Regions from separate parts of the Lysinibacillus sp. fkY74-1 genome, predicted to be linked through region 1. Evidence: riboswitches for the same ligand, from Rfam matches in the RefSeq annotation. Region 1 holds a riboswitch; each other region holds the start of a gene.
The links. Region 1 has a riboswitch for S-adenosylmethionine ahead of ACE1MS_RS07840 (YezD family protein). Riboswitches for the same ligand answer to the same signal wherever they lie in the genome.
Positions count from the first base shown of each region.

Region 1 (8,335 bases):
ACAAACTAATGTTTCCTTGGTTCTGTGTGGATCGTTCAATGTTACACCGATAGGCCCTTCTTTTAAATGCCCGAGCGTCATGCTAGATGCTGCCGCTTCCTCATAAAAATCCAAGCGCATATTCGGTAGCTGTAGAGACACAAACTGCTCATGCTGCACAAACTTGGGTAGCTGTAATACCTTCTGCCAAAGCTGCACCGTCTTCTCCACATCCCTGACATAAAACTGAATCGATTCCATGGTAATAGCTTGCGTTTCATCAATCGCGCCACTAGCTTTTAATTGAGCAAGACGTTTCTCATCTTCATCTGCCCATTCAATTAAGAATGGGAAATCCAATGCAAGGTCAGCCCTGCCAAAATGCAATAGCTTCCATTCGATTATCGTGCCATCTGGTCTTGTTCGACTACAAGCATCGGGACCATATACATCAAAGCCCAATGCACGCAATCGTTGACCCTCTTCTTCAATATTTTGGGTGCGCAAGGCAATTCGTGAAAATCCTTGGCGCTCATGATTACGTTTAAACGTATAATGTAGGGAATATGGGTACTGGGCCGCTTGCTCAAATAAATCACGATCATAAATAGCGATTTGTTCAATATAGCTTAAGCCAAAGTAGCTTAGCGTATTGTAAGTCCCCCACATCGTGTGTTGACCACCGTTCACTGTATGGACATTTCGTTTATTGAAGAAAACCTTTATATTTTCCGGAGATTCTACTTGATGTACCAGATGATCAAAATATAAAGTCATGGCAATTCCCCTTTCTTTCCCCCATTAGCTTTACCTAGATGTGTAATTGATTTAATATTTACTTAAGAAAAGGAGTTACTAGCTGGTATGAAAAAAAGTGCAATTTCCCTACTAACTCCGTTAACTAATTTATTACTCACTATAAAGAGGTGATTTGAATGACAGATCATGTAGCTGCTTTTAAATTGGCATTAGGTAACTATCCTACAGGTGTAACGGTTGTTACAGCATGTCATGAAACGAATCCAATTGGCTTAACCGTCAATTCTTTTGCATCTGTTTCCATTGACCCACTACTTATTTTATGGTCACTGGATAAAAAATCTCAGCTCCATCCTTATTTTATGGGTGCTGGAAAATTCGCTGTTAATATTTTAGCGAGTGATCAAGAGCATTTATGTACATTATTTGCAAGTAAAGTCCCAGATCGCTTTGCTCAGGCAAAATGGTCTACTTCATCATTTGGGCTACCGATTTTACATGATACAGCAGCTATTTTACAATGTAAATCATTTCAACAGATAGATGCTGGCGATCATACTATTTTTATTGGGCAAGTACTAGATATTACAAATTCTCAAAAGGAACCGCTTCTCTACCATCGCCGTCATATCGGTCAGATTCCAAAAAGCTTTTATAGCTAATTCTCATAAAAAAAGGGCCACTTGTAAGCAACGGAAACCATGCTTATTGGTGGCCTTTTCACATCGTTCATCTGAAATGATCTTTATTTCTTTTGTGGAAATCTCTGCTTTTCAAGCCTATTAATTTGAACAATTACACCATCCTGAATCGTAATATGCACTTCACCAAATTCAAGATTTTGAATGGCCTTTGCAATAGCCTCTAATTTCTTATCTTCTACCTTTGTCGACTGAGCCATACGATACACCCCTTCTTTCTGATTCTTGTTGTACAAAAGAGGCCAATGCATCAAGCTAATTGATAGCCCCTCCTATCTCTCAGATACATCTGTTGGATTTGGCACCTATTTTTTCGGTTGCCGAGGCTTCATTGGGCCAGGTCCCTCCACCTCTCTCGATAAGAGTACTGCGTTTCTTGAAAATAATTCTATAATTCTGTTATACGATTGTCAATATAAAATATTAGAAAACCTAGCTGAATACTTTGTAATGTGTATTTTAGATTAGAAAACTGCCTATACCTAAAGTATTTTATGCCTAATCAGTAAGAAATAGATGGCTATCTACTAATTTATTTCGAACTCCATTTCCTCATCAAGGATTCAAGTGGACCGCGATGATGTTTAGCTCTCCACCAAACAGAAGTAAACACACATCCTAAAAAGTAACAGCAGGCATACAGCATGGAAAAAGCAAGCGTTTGATTCTCCAGCTTTTGGCAAACAATTAGTATCCCAATCCCTATAAAAACATGGCCAACATAATGGGTTAAAGACATTTGCCCGGTTAAGATGAAAGCTTCAATGACTTTATTTTTACATGTCTCTACAAGATAGATGGAGCCTACAATGAGGACTATAGCCGAAGCCGAATTAGATAGGACATACATCATATTTGGTGGAATCGGTCCCGTATCAAATAAATACAATGCACTCTCTACATCTAATAAATGGATGGTTGTTGTTATCTTAATAAATAATGTTGAAAAAGTCTCAGTCATTATGACTAGCAATAAACCTGTCACTAGTAAGATTTTTCTTATAGTACGATTTGTTAAATCTAATGTGCCGATTAACATCCCCATCAGAAAGAAGCAAATCCAGGGGAATAGTGGGTGATAGCCATTAAACATCAAATTTCTTATAAATCCTGCTGGTGTCCAAAAATCAAGATACTCTAGTAAGACATATGTTGGATGCCAACCAGCAAGGTAATTAAATTGAATTTGAAGCCATTGTGAAAGGATGAGGATAGCACCTATGATGAAGATCATCATTTTCTTGGATTGCGCAATCAGACATGCGGCCACAAACATATACACGCCATAATAATGTAATATATCTCCTGTCCAGCCGATCACATATAATATTAGCCCAATCGTAAATAACAAAAACGACCTTTTCCATAAAGTAAGTCGATTCTGACGAAGAAGCAGTGGGTCCTTAGTCTCTCTAGCCTGACGAGTCATTAAAGCTATCCCTATTCCTGCTAACATGACAAATACAGCGGAAGCACGCCCCTCGAAAAGATTTTGTAAGGTAATCATCCATGCTGAACCATTCGTTGTAGAACCTGTTATGACTCCAAAATTTACAATGAACATCCCTAGCATGGCGAGAGCTCTTGCAAAATCAAGACCTTCAATGCGCCGATTGTTATTGATCATTTTTGTCCCCTTGGATAACGCTATGTACTGCCTCCTTCCAAATAGCTCTATAGTTCAATTGGTTGCCTGTTAACATGAAATTACCGATATTATCATAAACCAGGGCTAGCATCTGTGCCTTTGCTTCTATATGGGGAGTATCCTCTAGCACCCCTAGCTTCACGCCATATCGTAGGACTTCAACAAAGCTTGTTAAAAAGCTAGTTTCTAGCTCCACTAATTGTTTCTTATAGTTTTCATCGCGAGCTGCTAATAGTACATATTGATTAAATATTTTATTAAAATAAGGATCCTTCCCCTGCGCTTCAATAGACTTATAGCCTAGCTCGAGTAATTTCTCCTTGAAATTCGTATGAGAAAGCTCCTTATAATTCACAGCGATATCCTGTTGAATTTCTTTATACAGTGCATCAAATAAGTAAGAAATTAATTGATCCTTTGATTGAAAATAATAGTAAATGGCTGGTTTTGATATACCGACCTCTGCAGCAATCATTGCTAAACTTGTTTTTTCAAACCCTTTAGTTGCAAACATCACATAAGCCACATCTATGATTTTTTGAAAAGTTTGTTCTTTATTCCCCATTATAATCCTCCTTTTTTACCGACCGTTAAGTAAATAATAAATGATACTCCGCTTTTAAACAAGAAAAAACTGTGTAGAAATATTTCTCTACACAGTTCATATTTATTGATTTTGCAAATACAGCATTAAAGCTTCGGCTGTTTTTTGCTTGCCCATTACTTTAGTTGGCTGTCCATCAGCAGGTACAATCCAATGGGGCTCGTCCCCGCCATATAAAGACTGAGAGCTATTGGCTACCATTAATTGAGCATGGGCTGTTTCCATTCGCAGTCGTGCACGTGCTAACAAAAACTCCTCGTCATTGGTTGCTTCTAGCTTAAACCCTACTAACGTCACATTTGGTTGCCAGCCCTTGATTTGTCCTAAGACTTTCGGCGCCTTTTTAAAATGAATAATAGGTGGCTCATCGGAAGGCATTTTCCCTGCTTCCTCCATCAAGTTGCCCGATTGATCATACACTTTATCAATGACCCAATCGGAGCCAGCAGCAGCCATAATCACAATATCAACATGTTCTTGTTGGACAGCATGACGAACTTTTTCTCCTAAATCGTCAATGCCCTCAAATTTAATCAATTTCATTTGATCGTGATTCACTGGAAGCTGTGCAAAATAGCCATGCATATATACTACATTAGCACCAGCAGCGAGTGCCGCCTCCGCTAAATAACAGCCCATTGTCCCTTTTGATAAATTCGTGTGCCCTCGTACACGATCCCATTTTTCAAGTGTTCCCCCACTTGTAATGAGTACGGTTTTACCTTGTAATGTCCCCATCCACTCACCTATTTTCTAAAATATATACACCTACTATTTTACCGTAATGCACGGATAGGCTTCAATAGATTCCATCAGACTGCACTTTTTTGTTCCATCAGCCATGCACTTAAAATCTCCGCAAATTTCTTTGTTACAGGTGATGCATTATGCTTCATGGCAATTCCGATTGTACGGTAGGCACCTTGCTTTAGTGGAATTGCTTTTAATGTAGGCGGCAAATTTTGAATGACCAATTGTGGTAAAATACTGATTCCTAGTTGATGAGAAATCATAGAAACAATACCTACCTCCTCTGAAAGTTCAAAGCGAATATTTGGCTTCACATGATATTGTTCCAACAACACTTTGACATCATTGGTCCCTTTATAGGAAGTCATAATAAAAGGCATATCTTCCAAATCAACAATATCTATCTCTGACTTATTAAATAGTGGGCTTTTATCTGAAACGATACATAATAAGGGATCCTGCTGTAATTCTGTATATTGATATTGCTCAGATTTTTGACCATTTAAAAATCCTGCCTCAATTTCCCCACTAAGTAACCATTGTTCAATTTCGTAATAATCTCCCTCGCGTAATTCCACCTGTATTCCAGGAAACTGATTGTCCATAATCCTAATAATTTCTGGCATCCAATTAGAAGATATACTTGAAATAACGCCAATACGGACGTTTCCTCTTGTCACTCCATGAATATGAGCTGCCTCTTGTTGCAATAATTCCTGTGCGTCTAAAACCTGACGCATTGCCCTTAGCATTGTTTGCCCCTCACTCGTTAGGGTGACACCGGCTCTACTTCGATGTATTAAGGCAAACCCAAATTCTTTTTCTAAACTTGATACGGCATGACTGACAGCAGACTGAGTTAATCCTAGTGCATCTGCTGCTTTTGTAAAGCTTGCGACTTCTGCTACCTTTGTTAAAATCTCATATTTTACTAAGCTCATCGGCATTCCCTCTACATACATGAATTTTTTTAATCCTAATCATTATAAACATTCGTTTTACTAATCTCAATACAACATATATAGTAATTTTTAGTATACAAACTGTTTTAGTACACAGATGGTAGGTGAACATATTGAGTATCCAAGGAAAAGCAAATGTATTGATGGTTATTGTCACAATGTTTTGGGGACTATCTTATACCTTTATGGTCATGGGGCTTGAAACATTGGCTGTTTATAATGTGGTGGCTTTACGTTGTATCATCGCATTTATAGTAGCTGGGCTTATTTTTTATAAACGGATGATAAAAGTAGATGGTAAGACTTTAAAATATGCAGCTATCCAAGGATTTTTATTATTCATTGTGTTCGCATTAAGCTTATTTGGATTACAATCCACTTCCGTTTCAAATGCAGGCTTTATTTTAAGCCTAACTGTTGTACTAGTGCCGATTTTCAGTAGCTTCATTGATAAAAAATTACCTTCCAGAGCCGTGAGCTTTGCGATTATTTGTACCATGATAGGTATTACAGTGTTAACGGCGCAAGGCTCTTTCTCCTTCCATAAAGGAGATTTGTTAGTCGCAATCGCTGCGCTATGTTATTCTATTTATTTACTTTTAAACAGTTCATTTACACGGAATGTGGAGTCCATTTCGTACGGCATTTACCAATTAGGCTTTGCGGGTATTTATGCCCTGATCTTAACCTTATTATTTGAAACACCAGCTTTACCGAATAATACGACATCCTGGATGGCTATTTTAGGACTTGGCATCATTTGTAGTGCGTTTTGTTTCGTTGGCCAAACTGTTGCACAACAGTATACTTCTGCTACACATACAGGTCTTATTTTTTCCTTAGAACCTATATTTGCAGCAATGTTTGCGATGATGTTCATCGGTGAAGGATTGACAATGAAACTAGTTATTGGTGGTAGCTTTATTTTAATTGGTAATTTATTTGCCCAATTAGAGCATTTCCATGTATTACGCTTTATTAAAAAGGATGCTCCAGAAAAAGTCATTCATTAAAAAGCAGAGTGATCCACAATGATCACTCTTCTCAGACTGTAGACAAACTCAAAAAATTTGAGAGTTTGCCTACAGTCTTTTTTCTTTTACAATGAAATAAAGTAAAGCCGTTGATTTTCACTACGGGCGGACGCTTTCCGCGGGCGGGGTCGAGCTGCTTCCCTCGCTTCGCTCAGTCCAGGATTCTCGACTTTCCCGCTTTTCCCGCAGGAGTCGCCCCCCTTCGTTCCCATCAACTTCTACATAAAGTACTCCATCTACATAGGGTGTTGAAAAGTAAATTTTTGTAACTGATATTTACTTCTAACATGCTTGGACAATACTCAAACCAATAAAATTATTCTCCTTCATCGAGAACGTACGTTCTTTTTTCTTCTTTAATATTTTTCTTAGTAATTGTAAATAAGAGTTAATAAAAATAAAAAGCACATCACTAAAATTTGTTTTTAGTAATGTGCTTTTTTATTTAATGTGTAACATTATAAATAAAATACTATTAAATAAGAATTAATGTACAATTACATGTACTTAATCTTACAGAGTAGATCACTCTGTTTTCCCTTTATAAAAATCTTCTAAGTTGCTCAGCCTCATTCATGCGCTCTTGTCTTAAACGTTCTTCCTGCTCAGCAGCTGTTTCCGGGTGTTGTGATTGTAGCGTATCATAATCATCATCACGTTCTGCAAATAATACGATACTCCCCTGCTCTACAAGATGAGCATAGTAAGCTATTTGCCCTTCGGAAAGATTAAAGCGTTTTAAGCCTTCTGTTACAGCTGAATCACCTGTAAACCAAGATTTAAATTGGTCCACCCAGTTACCAGCCTCATGTGTGTGGACATCATCATCCCATTTCACATCCTCCAACTGCTGGGAATCTTTCGCAATAATATGGATATCCTCTTTATGGAAACCTTCCGTTCGCATAGTTTCTAAAATATGAAGCATTTCATCCCTTGTATGGGCCACCTCAATTTTTGGATTTTGTTCATTCATCATATTCATGTTCATGTTCAATTCCTCCTATTTGTATGGCTTACTAAATAATTACCCTGATGATTAGGAAACAAACTCCTTTTGTCGCTTCGTTACCAAACTGTAATAATTGTTACTCTGCTTTTATACAAGTTCTCTTTTTGTCATATAGGGAAAGAAACCCTACAAAAAAAGCATCCCCACCTAGTATGGGAATGCTATTAATCCGTTTATTTGTCTAAGAAGGCTTTTAACATCCATGTATGCTTTTCAAGAGATTGGTACATCGCATTCAGTAAATCCTCTGTACGATCGTCCCCTTCCTCTGCTGCCAGTGCCATAGTAGAATTTAGAGCTTTCATGAGCTTTTGGAAATCCGAAATTGTCGTTGCTACCATTTCCTCCGTCGTCTCATTTCCTGTTGCTTCCTCTACATAGGAAAGCTCTAGATGCTCTTTTAATGTCGCCACAGGCTTGCCATCCTTTGAAAGAATACGTTCTGCAATTTCATCTAAATTTAACGTTGTTTCATTATACAATTCTTCAAATTTTGCATGTAGTGTAAAGAATGCATGCCCTGTGACATACCAATGATAATTGTGCAGCTTTGTATAAAGCACAGACCATGTTGCTACTAGCTTATTTAATTGTTTGTTTAAGTTTTGTGTCATAATAAGTTCTCCTCCAATGTATCAATTGTTCTAGCCTTTAATATGTGTTGCAAATAATGTTGGCTATACACACATTGTTCCCGACTAACAGTATTTCAAACATACCCCATACAATTGAATGAAAAAACCAAATACTTTTCTTTAAGAATATTTCTACTATTCTATTAAATTATTTCACTTTCCGAAATAGTTTCGTTATAATGAAATCACTTACATGTAAAGGGGTGTTTATAAATGGAAGTTTTACCATTAAGAAAAGATGTTGCAGTAGA
Region 1 covers NZ_CP170173.1:1,657,766-1,666,100, reverse strand. The annotation lists gene ACE1MS_RS07850 (VOC family protein) at 1-756, opposite strand, end outside; gene ACE1MS_RS07845 (flavin reductase family protein) at 915-1,400, shown strand; gene ACE1MS_RS07840 (YezD family protein) at 1,484-1,639, opposite strand; SAM riboswitch class I at 1,709-1,804, opposite strand; gene ACE1MS_RS07835 (DUF418 domain-containing protein) at 1,972-3,066, opposite strand; gene ACE1MS_RS07830 (TetR/AcrR family transcriptional regulator) at 3,056-3,652, opposite strand; gene ACE1MS_RS07825 (phosphopantothenoylcysteine decarboxylase domain-containing protein) at 3,755-4,429, opposite strand; gene ACE1MS_RS07820 (LysR family transcriptional regulator) at 4,504-5,382, opposite strand; gene ACE1MS_RS07815 (DMT family transporter) at 5,517-6,416, shown strand; gene ACE1MS_RS07810 (general stress protein) at 6,979-7,428, opposite strand; gene ACE1MS_RS07805 (Dps family protein) at 7,623-8,063, opposite strand; gene pepF (oligoendopeptidase F) at 8,298-8,335, shown strand, end outside.

Region 2 (8,335 bases), 950 kb from region 1:
AATTGATAACGTCGATATTATAACCTATTCGATTGTTGACAGCCCACACCAAAACGATGGAATAGTTAATACCTTTACGTTTACAAGAGAACAGGCGGACAAACTATTGGGAGAGGATGTCAGGCATTATGCCACTGATGAAACAGGTCTCCGACAATTGATTGATCGTTTAGAAAGCCTTTCATTTAGCGAAACCAATAACACCCCTTAAATGTTTTTCATCCTAACTTGGCCTTGCGGGGATACTTTAATGGATCACACATAGCGAAAATGTTTTTCCTTTAATAGACGCTATTTTGAAGTAACTACAAAAGTTCAATTTCTCAATTTATATAATGAGAAATTGGACTTTTTATATTTTATTTATAGTGCAAAATAACGCCCAAAGTGATTACACATTTCATCAGCAGCCTGATGAAAATTCTTCATTCATTACATTTGAAGCTATACGAAAATTAGTAATGACCAGCACTCTCAAGGAGAGGCTGGTCATTTTTTATTCTCTAGCCTACTTTTAGCTTTCTAGCTGTACCAATGCCTTTTGTTTTCACCTTTACCTCAATATGCACGGGGAGATTGGGGTAAAGCGTGGCCCAATCTTTTTTAATACGTTTCCATGCCTGATGGTCTTCGCGATGTAGTACCTCACTAAACTTTAAAATATCAACCTGATAGGTTTTTTGAATAGTGTGAAATGTTTGTTCTAAATTCGCTTGAACTAACTTGCTTGTTTCTTTATTAAGAGTATCAATAGTTTCTGGCTTTGTTAGATCCAATGGACAACTTATTTCCGCTATATTTTGTTCAAGTTCAACCTGTACATGGATGGAGGGTTTATCATTTTTAAAGCTGCCAGTAACTTTTGTAGAAGAATTTAAAACTTCCGCTGATATTTTCCCCTTTTCCGAACAAGGGACTTTTTGAACGGTACCTTTTATATGGTTGTGTAAGAAATTATAGCCTCTGCTTTCTTCCTCTGATAAGAAGCCTATAAGCTTATAGTTTTTAAAAACAGCAAGTCCACCGTATTGTAAATTAGCAGGACTATCCATTTTTTCGATGTTGGAGCTACTCTTTCCTGCATCTGCATCTCCATGTATTTGAATGGAGGGCAGAACAGCACTATGATCAATACTCCCTAAAGAATTGATTAAATCGTCTAAAATCACTGATTCAGTTGTTCCCAATGCATCTTCAGAGTCCTTTAAGGATTTTAACAATTTACTGGCAGGAATATCTTCTAACGGTGTTAATATACTTAAAATATCTTGCGCTGTTGATTCATGGGCAACAATAATATTAAAATCACTTCTTCCCTCAGGGTCCCTTTGAAATAAATCTAAAATACTATTCATACCATATTCAGCCATTTCTTCACCAATAATAATAACTTGAGTATGTGCATAATAGGGTTTCCTTGGCGTCTGCGTTGTTAATTTCCGAATAGCTTCGAATAAGGTTTTCCCTTTTGCGTGATAGGTAACAACAGGGACTTGAAAGCTTGTTGAATTCTTCGTCGCTATTTGACTTGGGTTAACGATTTGAATGGATAGCTCTATAAATTCGTCTGTTTTATCGACCCCAACAGCAGTGACAATAGCTAATTCATTTAACTCTCGCTTATTCCAACATCCAGTTAACAACAAAACGGTTAGAAGTAGGAGAAAGAATGACACCGTGTGTTTAATGATTGGCACCTCCTCTAGGAAAAGGGCTAAGACATTTCCGATACTAATTAGGATAAGCAAATAATAGGGAAAATAAACAAGAAGAGGAGTACGGGGGAAATTTTTTTAGAGGACAAAAGCGTCTATTAATAGAAAAAAGTATATACATCATTTTAAATAGGAGGAAAAAAGGGATGCGATCATTATTAAATGGAGTAGAGGCCATTTTTATCCCGATAAAGGACCCTCAATTATCAGTTAAATGGTATGAGGAAAAGCTTGGGTTTAAGCTTTTAAATATTGAAGAAGACGCAGCGGTCATGAAAATAGGGGAACAATCTGTTACGGTCGTATGCTTAGTCAAAACGGAGAATCATCAACCATTACATTTTCCAGATAATCATTTTGGGGTAGGGAAATACTTCAATTTCCTATCTTCAACTATTGAAGATACCTACCAATCACTAGTAGAGCAACAAGTGAAAGTAAATCCTATCGGAGGAGAAGGACAAATAAAATTTTTCACCTTCTATGATCTAGATGGAAATCCTTTAGGGGTTTGCCAATCATAAGCGGGTCACTGTTTATAACAGTGACCCTAGTAACAAATCTAGGAGGTGTAAGGCTAATTAGCTTTACACTACTATCATATACATAAATATTATATCGAAATAGTTAATTGCCTGGGAAATAGATAGAAAATTAAGAATTGTTTTAAAAATGATTTGATTATACTTTACTTTTTAACAATGTGAAGATAATGGATTGTTTCAAAAGCGGATAGATAATCAGTTTGATGTTGAAAATAAAGCTGTTGAATTGCAGATAGAGATAGATGAGTAGCCCTGATTGATCTAGCGTCTTCTTCATTTCCTCATAGCATGAGTTCATTGGTTCACCACCAGCTGCCGCCATCTTCACCATATTCTCTACTCTGTTAGAGATACCTTTTTTCATAAATAACGATTCATCACCATAGTCAAAGACAAGTGAACTGCCTACTAGAACTAGGGCAAAAAGATGGTCTATTAAGCTAGCCAGTTGTTCTTTCGTTAAGTAATAGGAGACACCTAAGTGACTAAAAAATGTTTTTTTATACTGAAAGCCTTGTTTCAAAAGAGTCACTTTTCTCGTAATTGTGAGTCTTAATTGGCACCCACTTCATTCTGCAAAGTCGTCGGATGAAGTTGATTCATGTAAAAGAAAAGATTCTCAGCAAGGAGCAATCCCGAGGAAGTGGAAATGCACCGTAGACTTCTGGTGAATGATATATGTGCTACAACTGCAAATGGGAAATTTCATACCTCTTTTTACAGCAACCATCTCCATTCAAAGACACTGGAAAAGGCAGCTATACAATGTCAAAAGGGAGGTATAACTTTCCGTTATTACTAGGTGGGGCAGCGGGATTTTGCTATTCAAGTAAAAGCTTAAAATATTTTTAAATTTTATGTAACTTATCGCAACGTCAACCGTCTACCTTACTAGTAGAATACAAAAACTAAAGCAAGCTAGTAACATTCACTTTTCACAAAAAGGCCAGGATTCACTTATTCCGTGATTTCCTGGTCTTTTTGTGCAGACAATCCTATTTTATACGAAAAAATAGGACAAATAGTGAAACTTTTTAGCTGTTTTTTCGTATTCATAATTGAATCTAAAGCTAAGCAATATTATTAGTAAGATTCACTTTCACTTAAAAGGCTAGAACTTACATAATTATGTAGGCATCTAGTCTTTTTTGTTGGCTTTCTACTTTTATGAAAATCATGAACTTTAGAAAATTACATAGCAATGAGTAAATCCTATGCTCGAAAAAACAAGAATTCCCCCAAAAATTAGATTGGAAAATATTTTAACTTGTTCAACGCCTTAACTTAGCGTAGTATTAATACGAATCAAAACTAAGTAAATTAGTAAGATTCACTTTCACAATAAAACCAGGCGCTCTTCTATGAGGAGCATCTGGTTTTTGTTTTTATCTGAGATTTCAAGAACATTAATTTATGAGGCAAGCTATCCTTATCTTACAAACGTAGCCATACTTCCAACAAGTTATTTTTTGTTAATCGAATGTCATTAGTTGTGAAAAAGAGGCGAGAGCTGAAATTCCCATGGCCCGTTTTGCCATAAAGGGATAGATTTTTTGAGCGAACCGAATTTTACAAATGATTGTTTAAATGGGTATTGTTGGATTTTTTAAAATTATAAATCAATTTTTAAATGGTAATAGTTGTCACTATAGAGGTTAGACAAAGGATGCATCAATCGAAAAAATTAATCGGTCTTTTAGTCATTGTATATGTTTGTACATTGTTAGTTTTACCCTCTACAGATGGATTCGTTTCGGAATAATTGATGGAGGTTCTATTATAATTAGCTTTATTTCCTTATTCTTCTTCGGGTAACCATAGCGATATTAAAGAAGATAAAGATGAACTGGATAAGCATATTGAAGCACACAATGCTAAAATTGGATAGTATGTTTTAATGATTTTAGCTTGTCTAATTTTTTTTGCTTCAGAGGGTGTCTCCAATTTAAATGACATGAAAAATTATCCTTTGTTCTTAGTCGTTGGGTTTACATTGGTCATATCACCTATCATAGAATTTATTTATTCAAAAAAAGTTAGATAACTGACAGTATTTGTTTAAGCAAAAAGGGAGGAATCGTTTTGTTAAAAACAGTACAAATTATTTTATCAACGATAGGCATCACGCTTTCCGTTTATGGACTTATTACATATGAATACCGCCTAAATTTCTTAATGATCCTTTTCCTAGGTTTATTTATGTTAACATTAGGAATTAAAGAGTTTGGGAGAGAGAAAATTATATGGTTGTTTTCTAGTTGGCGCATTTATATTTTCGGTATATGTGTCTATACAAAGCTTCATATTAATCTAAAAAGTTGAATTCTGGACCTTAAAGATAGTGCCAAGAAATTTTTTCTAATTAAAAACATGTTGCAATTATGGATGTTTTATTTTAGTATTTTAATATTGTGTCAAAAATATAATATAATATTTTTCTTCTTATCAAGAGAGATGGAGGGACTGGCCCGATGAAATCTCGGCAGCGGAACTATTAAGTTACTGTGCCAAATCCAGCAAGCAATGTCCTTGATAGATAAGAGGAGCGTTTTAACTATAAGGCCTCTTCTTGTTATTTCAAGATGAGGCCTTTTTTATGGTGAACAAACAAAAATAGGGCTGATTTTTAATTTTTGGGAGGTAAACAATGAGGAGAGAGAATCCATGGGCGCTAATCCCATTTGTTGTTTTTATAATTTTATTTATTGGTTCAGGGGTTATGACGGGTGATTTTTATGCCTTCCCTGTTATTGTAGCTATTAGCATTTCGGGAGCTGTGGCTCTAGCGATGAATCGAAAAGAATCGTTTTCACGGAAGGTTGATATTTTTTGCCAAGGTGCTGGAAATTTAAATGTCATGCTGATGGTTATTATTTTTCTATTAGCAGGGGCATTTTCAGAGGTAGCCAAGGGGATGGGGGCCGTAGATTCCACTGTTAACTTTGCATTATCAATTATTCCGCAAAACTTGCTTGTTGTAGGTTTATTCATCATTGCCTGTTTTATCTCTCTATCCATGGGTACGTCAGTGGGGACAATTGTTGCACTGGCGCCCATAGGAGTTGGGATAAGCGATCAGACTGAGCTATCTATTGCTTTAGTGATAGCAGCGGTTATAGGCGGTTCAATGTTTGGTGATAATTTATCTTTTATTTCAGATACTACTATTACTGCCGTTCGTTCACAAGGAGCGCAAATGAAGGACAAATTTAAGGTCAATTTTTGGATTGTATTGCCGGCAGCTATGGTTACGAGCATTATTTTAGGGTTTATGACATCCGGTGGAACAGCTCAAGTAGAGCATTTAAGCTATAATTGGGTAAAAATTGTTCCCTATGTTTTAGTGATTATTTTAGCGTTATCGGGAATGAATGTTTTCCTCGTTCTTGCATTAGGGATTGTCCTCGCCGGTGCAGTTGGCTTAGCAGATGGCAGCTATCACCTAATGAGCCTTATACAAAAAATTGGCGAAGGAATGGAAGGTATGTTTGAAATCGCCTTTCTAGCTATATTAATAGCTGGAATGGTGGAGGTTATTAAATTTAATGGAGGAATTGACTTTTTGCTCCGCCTTGTAACACGCAGGATTAAATCGCAGAAGGGCGCTGAATTAGGTATAGCTGGTCTTGTGGGCCTAACTAATTTATCTACGGCCAATAATACAATTGCTATTTTAATTGCTGGGCCGCTTGCCAAAAATATTGCTGATCAGTATGAGATTGAGCCGAAAAAATCCGCAAGTATTTTAGATATTTTCTCCTGTACGGTTCAAGGTCTTCTCCCATACGGAGCTCAATTCCTAGTAGCCGCAAGCGTTGCCAAAATATCGCCAGTGAGTATCTTACCATACTCGTTCTATCCTATTCTTATTGGTATTTGTGGTATGATAGCTATTCTCATTGGGTACCCGAAAGAAAAGAAGGCCTAAACTTTTCTTTCAGACTGTAGACAAAAGTCATCGAGAAGTTCACTCTCGATGACTTTTGTCATTTTTAATATTTGGGTAATATACTACCAAACCTAACATGCTCCACTCTTAGGAAGCAGTCTATTTTCTAGGGGATAATTCATTCAAATACGGAGCCCATTACAATGGAAAGCCCGGTTGTCCGTTAATTGGAGCCAAATGTTCGGAATGAGCTATTACTTTCTTGCCTGAATTAAAGTAAACCAATCGTTGCCGTTGAACTTTCCTGCAACATTGTATATGGGCTGATAGAAACCTTTTGTATCATACATATACGAAAGCTCAATTGAATCAATCTCTATATGGTCTCCTTTTTTTATAATAAGGTCTTCCTCCTGAACGAGCGCATTATACTTTATTTGAGGAAAATCGCCTTCCTTGATCCGTTCATATACCTCTGTAGGGGATAGTATGTTTACCTCCCGTATAAATTGATTTTCATGAAGGCTGTAGGTTAATGAATACACGTGACCATCCGGTTTAAGACCAAGACTAACATCCCCAGTCCAGTAATCTTTATGTACATCGGTGCGATCTGGTAATGTCCATTCAAATTCACCATTCTCCTGTACAGCAAATTCTGCATCTTGAGGTAGTAAAGCAAGTTCATCCATCAATGATTTCGCCTTATCTTCTTGCCCTACAGCTGAAGTTTGCTCTGGGGTATAATTATTTTCGGTTAACCACCATTGGCCCTCGGAATCATTTGTAATCAATGTATAGGGGACCTCATTTTTATCTTCCAATAAAGTCTCGTCATTGTCCTGGTTATTAGATGTACTCACCTCTAATAATCCTAATTTCTGTTGTAACAGGTCTTTTACGTCATCATTTTTAACGTTTTTCTTAAAGACAGGAGCAACAATTGATGCTGCGCTTAATTCCAATGAAGTGGATACATGAACATCTGACATTTTTGATTTTGTATAAGCGTTTATTGCTAAATGACCAAACTCTTGTTGGGCGTAGACAATGCTCATAACGATAAAAATTAAGCCCATCAATAGGGGGATAGCAAGGTTTCCAATCAGACTTTTCACCTTGACCTTTTTGTGATTGGAAATAGAAACTGCAAGTTTGTATAATTGATAGCCAATAATACCCCCAAGTGAGTTATTGATTAAATCATCAAGCTCAAAAATCCCTGCTCCTGAAAGTGTTTGATATGTTTCAATAGAGGCTGTTGCCCCCACAACTACTAGAAGTAGCCACTTAAACTCTTTACATTTAGCCATAAGTAAAGGCAAGAACATTCCTAATGGCACAAACATTAATATATTAAATAGACAATTTTGGAGATCACGTAAAGAGTATTTTTTCCACGCGTCTATATAACCGCTGAATGGTTGTAGGTTCATCTGCATGTAATGTGAAGTGCCACGACCAATAACTGTTAGCTCTAAAACAAACACAATATATCCGATAAACATTGCGCCAAGAAGAAGCTTCTTTACAGGGATTTGTTTATGGCGATCTGTTCGTCGCCTTTGATAATAAAAGTAATAAAGTGCAATTAGTAAAAACTCAAAGCCAATAATTAGGATGACTGGCAACATCAAAATTTTAATATTGCTCATGATTTCTGCAATTCCCAAGGTGTGATACTCCTTTATCAAATAATAATTTTCAAATGCTACATCTCAGGTGAGAGAATTCTTAGTAATGTCGACTTTTATAGTGTAAATGGAAATTATTAATAATTAGAGAGAATATTTATGAAGATTTCTTAAGAAAAGCGGAAAAGCCCAAGCACGCAATTGTTTTGTGCCTGAGCAAATTAGACATATGGTTTTTTTGATGGCTTTTTAATGTATAAACAAAAACACAATAATAGGGATTATTAATGATGGCAAAAGATTTAAGGTATTGCATTTTTTTATACCTAAAATACTTAAACCAGACGCTAATATCAATATACCTCCTATAATCGTCAATTCATTTAGAAGATCAGTATTGATGGAATTCTCCATTAAACTAGCTATTAAGTAAATGGAGCCTTGCCATAGAAATAATACAATACCTGAAATAGCTATCCCAATACCGAATGTAGTGGCCAAAACAATCGAAGTAATTCCATCCAATATACCGTTCGTAAGCAGATAGGTATA
Region 2 covers NZ_CP170173.1:2,610,352-2,618,686, reverse strand. The annotation lists gene ACE1MS_RS12840 (M56 family metallopeptidase) at 1-211, shown strand, start outside; gene ACE1MS_RS12835 (Ger(x)C family spore germination protein) at 504-1,697, opposite strand; gene ACE1MS_RS12830 (VOC family protein) at 1,862-2,239, shown strand; partial or broken gene ACE1MS_RS12825 (class I SAM-dependent methyltransferase) at 2,404-2,786, opposite strand; gene ACE1MS_RS12820 (hypothetical protein) at 4,343-4,582, shown strand; SAM riboswitch class I at 4,700-4,803, shown strand; gene ACE1MS_RS12815 (Na+/H+ antiporter NhaC family protein) at 4,908-6,188, shown strand; gene ACE1MS_RS12810 (VanZ family protein) at 6,404-7,822, opposite strand; gene ACE1MS_RS12805 (DUF554 domain-containing protein) at 8,033-8,335, opposite strand, start outside.
Region 2: linked by a shared signal. The riboswitch ahead of ACE1MS_RS12815 (Na+/H+ antiporter NhaC family protein) and the one ahead of ACE1MS_RS07840 (YezD family protein) in region 1 are both predicted to bind S-adenosylmethionine.

Region 3 (8,335 bases), 2.2 Mb from region 1:
ACCATGATCTATCTTATTGTAGGTACGGGTGTAATGTTTATTATGTTGCTCACGCTTGGCCGCTCTATCGTAGACTTTTCCTTAAATGAGGAGGAAGCGGTTGCGGTTAAGAAACGTTTGAAAAAGTAAAATAGCCGTACAATGAATCTGGTGAAAGATTCATTGTACGGCTATATTTTTATGAAAGTTTAGCTATAATGCCTTCTTCGTCGTCTAAAACAAGTTCAATACCTGTTGAAAAAGGATCACCATGTAGAACATCTTTTATCCAAACACGTAAGGCACCAATCATGGCTCCTGTATTGAGTATTTCGATTTGACCATTTACTTCAACCTCCGCACCGAAGCCTGTGCCATCATCATATGTCAATTCGACGATAACATCCTCTGGGCGAATGCTCTTATAATACGCTTGAGATAAACAAATAGCGTTAATAATATCTTGTTCGTTAATTATTTGTGCCATTGGGCTTCCTCTTTGCGTTTTTTATCTTTAAACATATTCATAATTTTTACGACTAGCATCACAATAACAGCAATTGCAGCTACGTTAATGAGCAATCCTAAGATGTTTCCAAGTAAACCCATACCGCTAAATAAGCTACCGAATAATAAACCTGCAAGTCCCCCAAGCATTAAACCTTTCATAAGACCACCCGAGAAGAAACCACCTTTTTTAGTTGTATCAGCTTTATTTGTTGAGTTGGTATTGTTTTTATTTGTTGTGGCATTTTTTTGATCTTTAGAAGTGTCCTGAGACTTCTGGATATTTGAGCTATTGTTATTATTTGAGAAGCCTTTTTTACCTGATTTATAGGACTTAGCCTCTGCTGTTGGTGTGTCAGAGATGAATAATGTTGCACCAACTGTGGAAAATATCAGTGTCGCTGCAAATAGAGCGGCAAGAATTTTTTTCATTACTTACATTCCTCCAATATAATTTTTGGTTTGGTCATAAACTAGTTCTTATATAGTAATATTACATGAACTTTATTAAAAAATAAAACCAATACCTTCTATAAATAAGCAATATCAAAAAATTTGAACAAATAGTGACAGATGTAGCGTTTGGGAAAATTTTATAATAGAAAGAGGTGAAATGATGCTAGTTACATTCATATTCTTCATCTCCATATTTTTATTGCTGTACCTGACAGAAAAAAGGCGTTTCCTTAACGCGGTAGCTCTGGGTTTGATAGGTGTATATATAGTCAGGGTGCTCATTATACATTTTCCTTTATTACTGCCGAATAATCAGGGCATCATATCAGAAATGGGGATTTTTATTATACTAGGAAGCTTTCCTAGTATCATGTTTATGTTATCTATAGCTATGTTTTTCAATAGTAAGGTTTTGTTAGAGAAGGAAGGACGTAAAGTAAGGAATTTAATGTTAGCTATTATGGGGCTTAGTTTTGTTATTATGATGATAGGGTATGTATTCGTTATTTTTATTCAGATTGAAAATGTGCTTTGGCATATTCTTTTCTTCTATGCCTTTTTAATTTTTGGCTATACCATGTTTTTATACACAAGTGTCCTAGCATACGCTGTATTGTATCATTTCACACCTATACGCTATGAACCAAACTATATAATAGCTCTTGGATCAGGATTAATTGGCGATAGAGTTCCACCACTTTTAGCAAGTCGCTTAAATGAAGCGGTAAAGCAATACAAGAAGTACGGGGAAAGACCGTTTATCATTGTCTCAGGTGGTCAAGGGACTGATGAAAACGTATCTGAGGCAAAGGCTATGAAAAAATATTTATTAGATGTTCATGATATTCCCGCTAATAAAGTTCTAATGGAAGATCAGTCAACCAATACAGAAGAAAATATGATTTTTACGAAAAACATAATGGATCAACATGCTCAAGGAGAAAAATATCGTTCCATATTTGTGACAAATAATTTTCACGTATTTCGCGCAAGTCTCTATGCAAAAAAAGCAAAATTAGATGCAGAAGGAGTTGGCTCAAAAACAGCCTTTTACTATGTTCCTAATGCATTTACAAGAGAATTTATAGGCTTATTAGAAATGAATAAGTGGGCCCATATGACAGTTTTTTTGATCATTACGCTATTCATAGGCTTACTGTTGCGAGCATATGTGTAACCAAAAATCAACTGTCTTCCATATAATAATGGCAAGACAGTTTTTTACATAATGTGCAAGGGAGGAAAACAATGTACGAGCAAATTTTAGCTAAGCGCAATAAGGAACGCATTCAGTCCCTACAAGAAATCATGCAAACAAAAAATACAATGTTTGCTCAAAATATTACATTACTAACATTCACTGAAGTTAACTTAACAGCCTTGCAAAAAATACTGTATCAAATAGTGCGAGGGTTATTAAAAGATCAGCAACAGCGACATTTACAAATTGTCCATTCAGATCAAACTCAATCTGTGCAGGATAATGTTTTAACGTTGTTAGCAGAGTATGATGATGTGTTGCGTGATGCCATTCCACAACCAATCTATATACTCATTTGGCAAATTTCATCCCTCGAAAGGTTAACAAGCAGAGTAGAAGTTGTAGATGATGTACTTGATGTTGTTGAATGGTATTTCGACCATCAGGATGATCAAGTCAAGATTTTAGATGAAGAAGATTTAGATCATGAGGTAATGATTGATTTATATAAAGAGGCGGTTGAAGATCAAGACACGGATGCACAATATCAGCTAGGGGAGTATTACAATGCTAAGGAAGGGAATTGTTTTCAACCTGAAAAATCATTAAAATGGTTCGAATTAGCCGCAGCCCAAGGAAATGCAGATGCTCAATATGTGCTAGGGAATTTTTATTTTGAGGGAGTCGGTGTTGAGGAGAATTACACGCAGGCCTTTTCTTTATATGAAAGGGCTGCTTTACAAGGGCATGCCGATGCTGCCAATAATTTAGCGGATATGTACTTTAATGGAGAGGGTGTGCCGCTGGATTTTACTCTGGCAAGAAAATGGTTTGATTTTGCAGCTAGTAAGAATGTGGCAGAGGCTATGTTTACGCTAGGAATTATTTATGAGCAAGGATTAGGAGTCAATAAAGATACAAATGCAGCTTTTAATATGTATAAAAAGTCTGCCGAAGCAGGATATGTGGAAGCGCAGTATCGTCTAGGGGGTATTTATCTAGAGGGGCGCCTTGATCAAGCAAAAGATATAAATCGAGGTCTATTTTGGTATGAAAGAGCTGCAGAGCAATTTCATATCGATGCCTTTTATGATTTAGGCTTTATTTGGAGTAAAGGTTTAACAGGCATCCGAAATATTGAAAAGGGCATTCATTGGTTTAAACAGGCTGCTCTACAAGGGGATGCAGATGCAAAGCTACAACTTGGTCATATATATAATAATGATGAAGGCATTGCTAGAAATCTGAAGGAGGCTCTTAAGTGGTATAGACTTGCTGCAGATGCTGGCATAGAAGAAGCGGCTAAAATAGTAGAGGAACTTAAGGGATTGTAAATTTTATATTAAAATTTCATAGCTCAATAAGATTATTTATACGAATGTATATAATGAACCTTTTGTATTGTTAGAGAGCTAGATATTAGGTATTTATGATTATTTAAAATAAAGGTATAAAATATTAATATAGTGAAATTCAATGATGATTGATCGAAAAATAGAAAAAAGGTAAAAAAAATAAGCATAATCAAACAAACAAATGAAACAAAAGGCTACCAATAATATTGTGGTAGCTTTTTTTTGATGATATTCATACAATGTAACAACAAGGACTTTATATACATATTATGTAAAATTATGGTAATGATAAAATTGACAGTATTTTTTAAAATGTTTAAGGTAAATGAGTAATTTTGAAATGAATCAAACATAAATAAATCGACTGTAGTCAATGTATAGAGAAGATCTGTTAGTTGGGTGCAAATTACCTTTTATTCATGATAGAACAATGTGTGACTGCTTTTTTGGGAGGAAGAAGTGTGACAAATGAAATAGCTGAAGCAAATGGGCTCATAGTAATATGCTAAGCTATTTATCGGTATTTTTTGTTGTATCAATCAATATGCTAAAAGGTATTTGTTGTTTCTCAGCCTAATAAAGTAAACGGGACGAAAGAGGGAAGATAAGTGATTTTTCAAAAACAGAGTAAGACGAAGGCGTTGGATTTACAGCAATATACGGTGAAAATGGATCTGTCTAATCGCCAATTAATGGTGAAGCAAATTGAAATGCTGAATGTAACGAAGCAGGACTTACAATATTTAAAAGCATTCCAGCCGTATGTTATGGACAATGTAGACCACATCGTAAACCGTTTTTACAATATGATCGGTACCGAACAACATTTGGTAAATATCATTAGTCATCATAGTTCTGTAGAAAAGCTTAAAGTAACGTTACGGCAGCATATTATTGAAATGTTTAATGGAACGATTGATGAGGTGTATTACCAAAGGCGTGTGAAAATTGCAAAGGTGCACGTCCATATTGGGCTTAGAACACAATGGTATATTTGCGCATTCCAAGATTTATCTCTCTCATTTATAGACTTGGTTGAACAGCATATTGGTCATCCGCAAGATCAGTTTAATACAATAAGAGCTATTTCTAAAATTTGTAATTTTGAGCAACAACTTGTTTTAGAGGCATATGAAAATACAGTGGAACAGCATAAAGAAAACATGGAACAAGAAAAAGAAGTAATTGAACGACAAATTGTACAATCTTCTGAATTACTTGCAGCCATTTCACAGGAAACCAATAGTTCATTTTGCAGACTAAGCGAGCAGTCTGGGGATATTGAACAATTGGCGAAGAGATCACTAGAAGTGTCTACTCTTGCTGAAAACCAAGCACTGGATGGACGTGAATGTTTAAAGAAACAATCACAAAATATGCACAATATTATTCAATCTCTTCATGATATAGAAGAAAATATTGAACAATTATCTGATATGTCGAAGGAAATGGAAACGATTATGAGTGTCGTTACCAATATTGCCAATCAGACTAATTTGTTGGCTTTAAATGCCGCTATTGAAGCAGCCCGTGCCGGAGAAGCAGGGAAGGGATTTAGTGTAGTAGCTGATGAAGTACGTAAATTATCCATTCAAACAAAGGAATCTGTCACGGCTGTTGCATTATTGCTGCAAAAAACGAGTGAACGCACAGAGAAGTTAGAGCAATCTCTCATTAATATCCAAGATGAGGTGGCATCTGGTGAGGATAATATGTTACACACGGAAGGTCAATTTACAAATATAGTAGGTGCAATGACAGAAGCAAAAGATCAAAATGATTGCATGGCGACGAAAATACAAGCAATTGCAGGTATATTAAGTGGGTTGGGTACTTCTTTTACTGAAGTAACGAACTCAGCAGAAAAATTAGCTAGCTTTGCCCAAAATTTAAAAAGCTAGACCACTAGTAACAATATTTAACACTATAGTACTCATTGTAATGTGTGTTTAGTAAGTATCATTCTTTTGAGCTAGAGTTATCTCACGGTTGAGATAGCTCTATTTTTGCTAAATTTGTAAAGGGTTTAACGTAATTTTCAATGAAAATAAGTTTATACTGTAGACAGAACTAAAAATAGGGGCGGTTTACTATGAAAACAGTTGTTGTATTAGGTGGCGGTATTACTGGGTTATGCACAATGCATTATCTACAACGTCAAGTGAAGGAAAAAAATTTAGATGTTCAGCTAGTGCTCGTAGAAAAAAATACATATTTAGGTGGTAAATTATATTCAGCCTATGAACAAGGTTTTATTATGGAAACTGGTGCTGATTCTATTGTAGCTCGCCATAAAGGTGTAATGGAGCTAGTGCAGGAGCTAGATTTTGAAGATCATCTCGTTTACAACGAAACAGGTATATCCTATATTTATACAAATAACGAGCTGCACGCCATCCCAGCGGATTCTACTTTCGGTATACCTATGAGTGTGGCATCACTTGAAGAAAGCACACTTATCTCTGATCAGGCCAAACAAGAAGCTTTAAAAGATTTAACTTTACCCAATGCAGGCTTTACAAAAGAAAGCTCGATAGGGGAATTTCTAACTTATTACCTTGGTGAAGAGCTAGTGGAAAATCAAATTGCACCAGTTCTAGCAGGTGTCTATTCTGGTGATTTACACCAGCTTTCTATTGCCTCCACTTTACCGTATTTAATTGACTATAAAAATGAATATGGAAGTATCATAAAAGGTTTTGATGCGAATCGTGAGCAATTTGTTAAAGCAGCTAATAAAAAATTTATTTCATTTCAAAATGGATTATCCTCTTTAATTGAGCGATTAGAGCAAACATTAACAGATGTAGACATCATTAAAGGTGTAGCCACAAGTCAGGTCAAAAAAATGGAGAACCACTATTTGATTTCCTTAACAAGTGGTCAAAACATTGAGGCAGATTATGTTGTTCTAGCACTACCAAATGAGGCAGTCCAAAGTATATTGCAGGACGACTCCTTAACACATTATTTTAATCAGTTTACTACAGCGTCAGCCATTACCATTTATCTGGGCTTTGATGTGCCTGATGCAAACTTACCAGCGGATGGTACAGGCTATATTGTATCTCATAATTCTGATGTCACTTGTAATGCAGCAACTTGGACGAGTCGTAAGTGGAAGCATACATCGAAAAACAATCAATTACTTGTGCGCCTATTCTATAAGAGTATAAATCCGGCGTATGAGCAGTTACGTGATATGACTGATGATGAATTGGCAGCGGTTGCTTTAGAAGATGTTCGAAAAAGCCTAGGAATCGATGAAAAACCAACCGTTGTGAATGTTACAAAGTGGATTGATCAAATGCCTAAATATGACTTAGCACATCGTGAAGCGCTGCAAGGCTTATTACTAGAGCTAAATGAAAACTACCCGAATTTATCGATAGCAGGTTGCTCTTATTTTGGAGTAGGTATTGGTGCTTGCATTCAAAATGGGAAAAAAATTGGTGAAGAGCTTGCGGAAGAACTATCCAATCTTTAAGTTTTTAAGCGGAAAAATTCTTTGTTGTGAGAAATAGTCTTGACTCATACGTCTGTAAACGATATGATTCTTTTAATTATTTAAAAAATTCATACTTAATAATTCTTATCAAGAGAAGCAGAGGGACTGGCCCATTGAAGCTTCAGCAACCAACTTTTTGTCAGGTGCTAAATCCAGAAGACCGTTGAGTCGAAGATGAGAAGGAACAATAATGATGAGTCGTTAAAGCCTTCTTTTTATATAAAAGAAGGCTTTTTATTATACAGAGATAGAGGAAGAGAGGCTAGATTTATGGGATTGCTGGAAAGGTTAAAAACACATGTATTGACGGCAGATGGTGCAATAGGCACAGTGTTGTATGGCTATGGATTGGAGTATTGCCATGAGGAAATGAATGTTCAAAGACCTGAATTAATTGAAAAGATTCATAGAGAGTACATTGCAGCTGGTGCTGATATCATTCAAACGAATACATACGGTGCCAATGCCATTAAATTAGCTCGCTATGGACTAGAATCGAGTGTCCAACGATTTAATGAAGCAGCTATTACTATTGCCAAGCGAGCAGCAGCAGATGGCGGTCAATTTGTTTTAGGAACAATAGGTGGTATTCGTGGTATTCGTAAAAGCGATGCCACATTAAATGACATTTTAAAGACCGTTGAAGAACAGGCAAGTGTGCTACTTGCAGGGAATCCAGATGGCCTTTTACTCGAAACCTATTACGATTTTGAAGAATTAACAGCAACATTAAAAATGCTACGCGCCAAAACTAATATACCGATAATTGCTCAAGTATCTATGCATGAGCCTGGTGTTTTACAAAATGGTATGTCTCTAAATATTGCACTACATGAGCTAGAGATTCTTGGTGCAGATATAGTAGGTGTCAATTGCCGTCTAGGTCCATATCATACGATTCAAGCCTTTGAGGGTGTAGAACTTCCAGAAAAGGCGTTTATGTCGGCCTATCCAAATGCTTCGTTATTAGATTTAGAGGATGGGCGTGTTGTTTATGAGTCGGAGGCTGATTATTTTGGTCGCGCTGCTGTCGAGCTGCGTGATCAAGGGGTACGCTTAATTGGGGGGTGTTGTGGTACGACACCAAAGCATATTGCAGCCGCAAAGAAGTATTTAGAGGAGCTATCACCAGTTAGTGAAAAGTATGCGAAACCTGCAAAGATTGAGATTGTTCGTGATGCAGAGCCAGCTAAGTATGAACCACTTCATGAAAAAGTAAAACGTGAGCGCTCGGTCATCGTGGAGTTGGATACGCCTAGACACTTAGAAATAGAAGGATTTCTTGAAGGGGCCAAACAACTATATGAGGCAGGTGCCGATGTAGTGATG
Region 3 covers NZ_CP170173.1:4,039,994-4,048,328, reverse strand. The annotation lists gene ACE1MS_RS20025 (ion channel) at 1-129, shown strand, start outside; gene ACE1MS_RS20020 (DUF2653 family protein) at 179-466, opposite strand; gene ACE1MS_RS20015 (hypothetical protein) at 454-918, opposite strand; gene ACE1MS_RS20010 (YdcF family protein) at 1,313-2,119, shown strand; gene ACE1MS_RS20005 (SEL1-like repeat protein) at 2,191-3,477, shown strand; gene ACE1MS_RS20000 (globin-coupled sensor protein) at 4,107-5,399, shown strand; gene ACE1MS_RS19995 (protoporphyrinogen oxidase) at 5,591-6,985, shown strand; SAM riboswitch class I at 7,088-7,187, shown strand; gene ACE1MS_RS19990 (bifunctional homocysteine S-methyltransferase/methylenetetrahydrofolate reductase) at 7,277-8,335, shown strand, end outside.
Region 3: linked by a shared signal. The riboswitch ahead of ACE1MS_RS19990 (bifunctional homocysteine S-methyltransferase/methylenetetrahydrofolate reductase) and the one ahead of ACE1MS_RS07840 (YezD family protein) in region 1 are both predicted to bind S-adenosylmethionine.

Region 4 (8,335 bases), 1.9 Mb from region 1:
TGAATCCTATATTGCGCCGATAGAAACATCTGCAAATGGGGAAATTTTAGTGGATGGTTCGATTGCTAATATTGGTGTCTTAAAGGAACCATTATTATTGAAAATTTCAAACGGACGATTAATAGAAGCTATTGGTCCGGATGGTCCTCGATTGCTGGAGTTACTTGGGGAAGGGAATGGTCGAATCATTGCAGAGTTCGGCATTGGAGCTAATAAAAGTGCCATTTTATGTGGAAATGTACTGGAAGATGAAAAAGTCTATGGGACAATCCATATCGCATTTGGTAGCAATACGCCATTTGGTGGAGCAAATGCAGCGGATGTCCATATTGATTGTGTAGTAAAAAATCCGATTGTTTATTTCGATGGTGAACGAGTAATGTAATGAAAAGCGTGACTTCATAAGAAGCACGCTTTTTTGCTTGCTTGACCTATATTTAGAGTTGCTTGTTTCTGTATGATTACACTATAGTTAAATTAGATAAGCTAGAGGAAATTGAATGATTTGCACCTAGTGGAAATGCATGGCTAGCAAAGCAGAAATGATAAATTCAATACGCCTATAAGTGTAGGCAATGAAAAAATAACTTCTGTTATTCAGCATGAAAGAACGTGAGGTTGAAGATATGTTAACATTTACAGATTTACATGGCCTGCGCGTAGATTTGAGTTTTACGAGAGGTGAGTTTGACGTAGAACCCAAACACGTCCTTGTTTTTTTAAAGCACCAAAATAAGTGGCTATGTACTATTCATAAAAGACGTGGTGTCGAGGTGCCAGGGGGCAAACTGGAGAAAGGTGAAACGCTAGAGGATGCAGCCATAAGGGAAGTGTATGAAGAAACGGGTGTCCGTGTGAAAAATCTTCAATGGTTTGCAGAATATGCGGTTCATGACGACAGCTTATTTTGTAAAACGGTTTTTACAGCACAATTTGCTGGGCAGGAGGACATTGAATTTGATTTAGAAACATCCGGTATGCTGTGGTTAACTGATGAGGAATTTGCCCATCATCCAAACTTAAGCTTTCATATGAAGGATGAGGGAATGGAGAAAATGCTGGAGGAGCTGAAAAGACGTGACAAATAATGGTGATATCGTTGAAAAGCGTGCATATCCTTCACCCAATCCAGCAATACGGTTAACAGAAATCACTTATATATCACAGGGCTTGCGAATAAAAGGACTTTTAGCAGAGCCGAAGACTGAAGGTACATATGATGGCTTTTTATATTTAAGAGGGGGTATGCAAAGCATTGGCATGGTAAGGCCCTCGCGTATTGCCCAATTTGCCGCTCAAGGTTTTATCGTCTTTGCACCTTATTATCGTGGGAATAGAGGTGGCGAAGGCAAGGATGAGTTTGCAGGGGCAGACCGTTATGATGCTGTTTATGCTGTCGATGTACTGAAGCAATTTTGCAACGACAATATACATGTTTTTGGCTTTTCGCGTGGAGGTATCATGGCTCTATGGACAGCTATTTTACGAAGGGATATTACTTCCGTTGTGACATGGGCTGGAGTCTCTGATGCAACGGCCACTTACTGGGAACGTACAGATATGCGACGGATGATGAAGCGCGTTATCGGAGGAACACCCAACCGTGTACCGGAAGCCTATGATGCTCGTACACCTTTATTCGAAGTTGAGCATATAACAGCCCCAGTGTTAATTATTCATGGCTATCAGGATGAGAATGTGGATATAGAGCATGCTAGACAGCTGGCATTTTTTTTAGAGGATGCTCATAAAACATACGAAACATGGTATGACCTTCATTATGCACATCAATACCCACCAGCTAAAAATCGTGAAACCGTTCGTGCTCTTTGTGAATGGATGAAGCAACATTAGAAAATGAAAAAATTAATGCCCCTTCCTTTACATAGCTATCATCTGGAGATGAATAGTATTCTAAAGGAAGGGGCGTTTAATTATTTTGTATAAGTTTCCAAGAATTGTTGAATCGTTTCCCAATAGAGCTCGCCTGCTAAGCTTTCCGCACCACCGTGACCAGCCCCTTCGACCATTAACTTTTGTTTCGGTACATTTGCTGCTTCATATACGTCATCCAACATGGTCGAAGGAACAAAAGTATCGTTGTCTCCATGAATAAACAGCATAGGGGTTTTCGATTTTGCCACTTGATCAACAGCACTAGCTTCTGCTAGTGTATAGCCTGCTTTTAGTTTAGTTACGACCGAAGAGAATTGCATAATTGGGAAAGAAGGTAAGTGAAAGATGGCTTGTAACTGATAGGAAAATTCATCCCATACGGAAGAATACCCGCAATCCTCAATAATTGCCTTTACATTTGAGGGCAAATCCTCGCCTGAAGCCATCATGACAGTGGCTCCTCCCATCGAAACCCCAAATAGAACGATTTCAGCATCTTCATTCATATTTACAATGTCGTCAATCCATGAAATTACATCAAAACGATCATGCCACCCCATGCCGATATAATCACCTTCACTTTGACCATGTCCTCTTGCATCGGGAATGAGTACATGATAGCCCATATCATAAAATTGTTTAGCATACTTAGTCATTTGTGTACCATCACTTGAATAGCCATGAAAGATAATTGCCCATTTGTCTGTGGGATGGCTGTTTTGGATAGAGTATGCATGTAGCTTAAGGGAATCAAAGGATGGAATTGACTTCTCCTCAGAATGCTTGTTAAACCACTGCTCACGTGCCTCTTTCTCTCGAGCTTCATCTGAATTGCTATCGATTAGATTGTGGGGGGCATCTAGAACTGCTGTTTTATCAGTATCAGGATTTAATGCCAGATTATAAAAGTAGTTGCCTGCAAAAAAACCAGCACCAATAATTAATGCCAATAATATAGTAATTAATGCTACTAGTAATTTGTATTTTCTTTTCATATGTATCTCCTATATTAGCTTCTGTTTATGTATGGGAAAGAAAAAGAGAACGAATCATATCGTTCCCTTTTCTTGTTCTAGTTGTTATTTTAATGGACCACCAAGTGTAGTAATGGCTTCCGAAACGTTTGCAAATTTCTTGAAGTTTTCGTTGAATAAGCCTGCAAGTTCAGCAGCTTTAGCATCGTATGCAGCTTTATCTGCCCATGCTTCACGAGGATTTAACACTTGCGAAGGTACACCTTCAACTGCTGTTGGGATGTGTAAGCCAAAGACAGCATCTTGTGTCGTTTCAACATTTGTTAATTTACCATCGATAGCTGCACGTACCATTGTACGTGTATAAGAAAGCTTCATACGGCTACCAGTACCATATTCGCCACCAGTCCAACCAGTGTTCACTAGGTATACTTGTGCGCCATGTTCATCAATTTTTTGACCTAACATTTCTGCATACACTGTTGCAGGAAGTGGAAGGAATGGAGAACCGAAGCAAGTAGAGAATACTGGTTCTGGCTCTGTTACACCACGTTCAGTTCCAGCAAGTTTTGAAGTGAAACCACTTAAGAAGTGATACATAGCTTGCTCTTTTGTTAATTTGCTGATAGGAGGTAATACGCCAAACGCATCAGCTGTTAGGAAGATGATTGTTTTTGGATGACCTGCTACAGATGGATCAACAATATTTTCGATGTATTGGATTGGATAAGCTACACGTGTATTTTCTGTTAATGAGCCATCATCATAGTCACAAATACGAGTTTCTGGATCAACAGCTACGTTTTCTAAAACAGAACCGAAGCGGATTGCATTGTAGATTTCTGGTTCTTTCTCAGCAGAAAGGTTGATCGTTTTTGCATAGCAACCCCCCTCAATGTTGAATACTCCATTATCAGACCAACCATGTTCATCGTCACCGATTAGCTTACGGTCTGGATCAGCGGATAATGTCGTTTTACCAGTACCAGATAAACCGAAGAATAATGCTACATCGCCAGCTTCACCAACGTTTGCTGAACAGTGCATAGAAAGGATTCCTTGTTGTGGTAATAAGTAGTTCATAATTCCGAAAATAGATTTTTTCATTTCACCAGCATATTCAGTACCACCAATTAAGATAATTTTCTTTTCAAGTGATACAATGATGAATGTTTCAGAAGCAGTACCGTCAACCGCAGGATCTGCTTTAAAGTTAGGAGCTGAGATGACAGTGAAGTCTGCAACATGCGAAGCTAATTCTTCTTTAGTCGGACGGATAAATAATTGATGAGCGAAAAGGTTGTGCCAAGCGTATTCATTAATCACTTGGATGCTTAATTGTGAATCTTTGTCAGCACCAGCAAAACCTTTGAATACGAATAATTCATCACGTTCTTTTAAATATTTTATTACTTTTACATACAGATTATCGAACACTTCAGAGGAAATTGGTTGATTGACTTTACCCCAGTCAATTTGATCTTTTGTGCTTTCTTCTTCTACTGTATATTTATCTTTAGGTGAACGACCAGTGTATTTGCCAGTTTCTGCACGAACTGCGCCATCTACTGTTAACATTGCCTCACCACGAGAAGTAGCTTTTTCTGCTAATTGTGGTACTGAAAGTTGAACATTAATGTTACCGCCGTTTAATAATTCCTTCAGTTCGTTTGCAATTTCTACTGAATTCATCGATTAAATACCATCCTTTTTTATAGTATTCCCTTGGTTTAGAGGGATTTTTTCTTAATTTCAAAAATAGTATAACACAATGGGTTAAATAATCTATACTAATTAAGAAATTATTTTAGAGTTTTTATTACTTTTCAATAAACTGACAAAAAATAATGTTTTTCGAGTAGAAAACATTCAATGCTACAGTAAATTGTCTAAAATTTGAGCCACACATATGTTACCACAAGAAGCTAGGTATGTTGTAGGGATTAAATTTCTTCTATTTACATCATCACCCAAGTATGAAAATTTTATGGTGATAATTTTGTTCTTCCTTTCTATACAGTAATACATAAGAAAATATTTGACAACGATTGACCTTTTCAGTAACATGAAAATTGAACGGATACTCTTATCCCGAGCTGGTGGAGGGTCAGGCCCTGTGAAACCCGGCAACCTGCATGTATTATTTCACAACATGCGTTGGTGCCAACCTGATGCAAGGGAAAATCCCTTGAACGATAAGAGTGAAAGGTAACGAAGTCATTATTCCTTTCCTCATGTATAGTAACGTGAGAAAAGGATTTTTTTATTGTTAAAAATTAATGTAAAGGTAAGTATATGTAGTTCTTTCCTTATTATAATGACGGGTCTTTCGAAATCCTCGTGTTTTTAAGTAGCAGTTATTTTTTCTCGTAAAGTGAAATGACAACAACAGCGGCTTGAGAGAGTTCAATCCTTAGGAGCGGACTTGACATGGGTAATGAGTACCGTACAAATACTTTTTGTAAGAGTAATAGGAGGAAAACTAAATGACAAACCGTCGACTGTTTACATCAGAAAGTGTAACAGAAGGGCATCCAGATAAAATCTGTGACCAGATTTCGGATGCCATTTTAGATGCTATTTTAGCAGAAGATCCAAATGCACGTGTAGCGTGCGAGACAACTGTAACAACAGGATTAGTATTAGTAGCAGGAGAAATCACTACTTCTACTTATGTAGATATTAAAGGCATTGTACGTGATACTGTGGCGGAAATTGGATACACACGTGGTAAATATGGCTTTGATGCTGAAAACTTAGCAGTACTTGTAGCAATTGGTGAGCAATCTCCAGATATTGCCCAAGGCGTTGACCAAGCTTTAGAGGCCCGTGAGGGTTCTATGACAGATGCAGATATTGAAGCGATTGGTGCAGGAGACCAAGGCTTAATGTTTGGCTATGCATGTAATGAAACACCCGAGTTAATGCCATTACCAATTAGCTTAGCTCATAAATTAGCACGTCGTTTAACAGAAGTTCGTAAATCTGGGGAGTTAGCTTATTTACGCCCAGATGGTAAAACACAAGTAACAATTGAGTATGATGACAATAACGTACCTGTTCGTGTCGATACAATTGTTATTTCAACTCAGCATGATGAAGAAGCAACACTTGAACAAATTCAGGCCGATCTAAAACAATTCGTGATTGCTCCTGTAGTGCCAAGCGAATTATTAGATACAAACACAAAATACTTTATCAATCCAACTGGCCGTTTCGTAATTGGCGGACCAAAAGGAGATGCTGGTTTAACGGGCCGTAAAATCATTGTTGATACATACGGTGGTTATGCACGACATGGTGGTGGTGCATTCTCAGGTAAGGATGCAACAAAAGTAGACCGTTCAGCTGCCTATGCGGCACGTTATGTAGCTAAAAATATTGTAGCAGCTGGTTTAGCAGAACGCGCTGAAGTACAGTTGGCTTATGCAATTGGCGTTGCACAGCCTGTTTCCATTGCTGTAGATACATTTGGTACAGGAAAAGTGACGGAAAGCAAAATTGTAGAATGGGTTCGTGAACTATTTGATTTACGCCCAGCAGGTATCATTAAAATGCTTGATCTTCGTCGTCCAATTTATAAACAAACTGCAGCTTATGGACACTTTGGTCGTACAGATGTAAACGTCCCATGGGAACAAACTGATAAAGCTGACGCATTACGCATAAAAGCACAGCTGTAAACTATTGTGCTAAAGTGCTGAAGTCTTTAGAAAATTATTCTAATGTATTATGAACAAAAGGGGCTTTTCTGCCCCTTTTGTTTTTTTGCAAAAATACCTCGCCCTTATTCCTTGAACAAATAGTGTCATGGAAAGCGAGGAATTTTTTATGAAGGTACAATTTCTTTGTAGGTTTTTATTTTTGTAGAGATTTATAATACTGACCCTTTTCAGCGTATTCACGTACGATACGTTCCATATCCTCTTTATCCTCAGCATTTAATTCTCGTACAACTTTGGCTGGACGTCCTAATGCTAAGCTATTTGGAGGAATGACTTTACCAGGAGGCACTAAACTTCCGGCTCCAATAAATGCACCCTCTCCAATCTCCGCACCGTCTAAAATAATGGAGCCCATTCCGATTAAGGCTTTTTTTCGAATGGTACAGCTATGTAAAGTTACTTGGTGTCCTACTGTGACCTCATCTTCAATAATGAGTGGAAACTTAGGACTTTGATGTAAGCAGCAAAGATCTTGTATACTTACTCGTTTACCTATTATTGTTGGGGAAACATCGCCGCGGATCACGGTATTGAACCAAATAGTTGTTTCAGCTCCAATAGTTACGTCTCCAGTAATGGTTGCGTAATCGGCAATAAAAACAGATGGATCGATCGTTGGTGTTTTATCTTTGAATGGATAAATCATGAGAATCGCCTCTTTTCTTTTTGTAGATATAGTATTATCGTATCAAATACGCAACTTTAAGGAAATATAAAATTAAAATGAGCTGTTATTTCGATATAATCAAAGTGTAATTATTTTTTAGGAGGACTATGTAAATGTGGAAATGGGAAGCTGATGGACAAGCAAAGGCTGTGATTGCTATTCTTCATGGTGCTTATGAAAACCACCGTTGGTATGCATGGCTGATAGAAAAATTAAGATTGGAAGGCTTCCACATAGTCATGGGAGATTTACCGAATCATGGTGTCAATGCAAGATTTGCCCGTGTCCATGATGAGGACTTCAAATTGTACAATAAATATACAAGAAATTTGATTGAGAATGCATTTTCATATAATTTACCAACCTTTGTAATAGGACATGGACTAGGCGCTACTTTAGTTCTTCATACAATGCAAAAGAAAAAGTATGAGTGTGCAGGTATTATTTTGACATCACCATGGCTGCAATTGAAGCTATTACCAGGTAAATTATCAAATGCTTTAACAAGCCTGAGTGCATTAACAGCAAATGTAAAATTGACACATGACCTGACATTTGAAAAATTGACGCGTAGCGTAGAGGGTAGAGAAGAAATGAAGGATGATATACCATTTATGTCTGTAGTTTCGGTGAAATGGTATCGTGAGCTTCAGCAGATGATGAGAAATTTAGTTATGCTACCTAAGGACGAATTTCCTAATATGCCTATGTTAATTATGACAGCTGAAAAAGATAAAATTACGGAAACTCGACAAATGCGTAATTGGCTTCATCAACAAGAGTTAACGGAATTTCAATTTAAAGAATGGGCAAATTGTTATCACAATTTATTTCATGAAGTAGAGCGTGAAGAGATTTTTATGTACATTCGAGATTTTATCAATAATGCTCTTAGACGAATTGGATATATAATAAAATAGTTTCGATCCCTTCTAAATAGTAGGATACTTACTTAATTATTGTTACTTGAATATAATATTGTAATTTTCTGAAAAGTGTAATAATATAGTGACTTAAAGTAAGGTAATTCAAATTGGAGGGGTAAGATGGATGTAGTTGTTGGTAAAATGAAT
Region 4 covers NZ_CP170173.1:3,528,864-3,537,198, reverse strand. The annotation lists gene ACE1MS_RS17295 (aminopeptidase) at 1-385, shown strand, start outside; gene ACE1MS_RS17290 (NUDIX domain-containing protein) at 627-1,088, shown strand; gene ACE1MS_RS17285 (alpha/beta hydrolase family protein) at 1,078-1,854, shown strand; gene ACE1MS_RS17280 (alpha/beta hydrolase) at 1,935-2,891, opposite strand; gene pckA (phosphoenolpyruvate carboxykinase (ATP)) at 2,976-4,562, opposite strand; SAM riboswitch class I at 4,954-5,072, shown strand; gene metK (methionine adenosyltransferase) at 5,357-6,553, shown strand; gene ACE1MS_RS17265 (gamma carbonic anhydrase) at 6,729-7,241, opposite strand; gene ACE1MS_RS17260 (alpha/beta hydrolase) at 7,376-8,182, shown strand; gene ACE1MS_RS17255 (alanine/glycine:cation symporter family protein) at 8,309-8,335, shown strand, end outside.
Region 4: linked by a shared signal. The riboswitch ahead of metK (methionine adenosyltransferase) and the one ahead of ACE1MS_RS07840 (YezD family protein) in region 1 are both predicted to bind S-adenosylmethionine.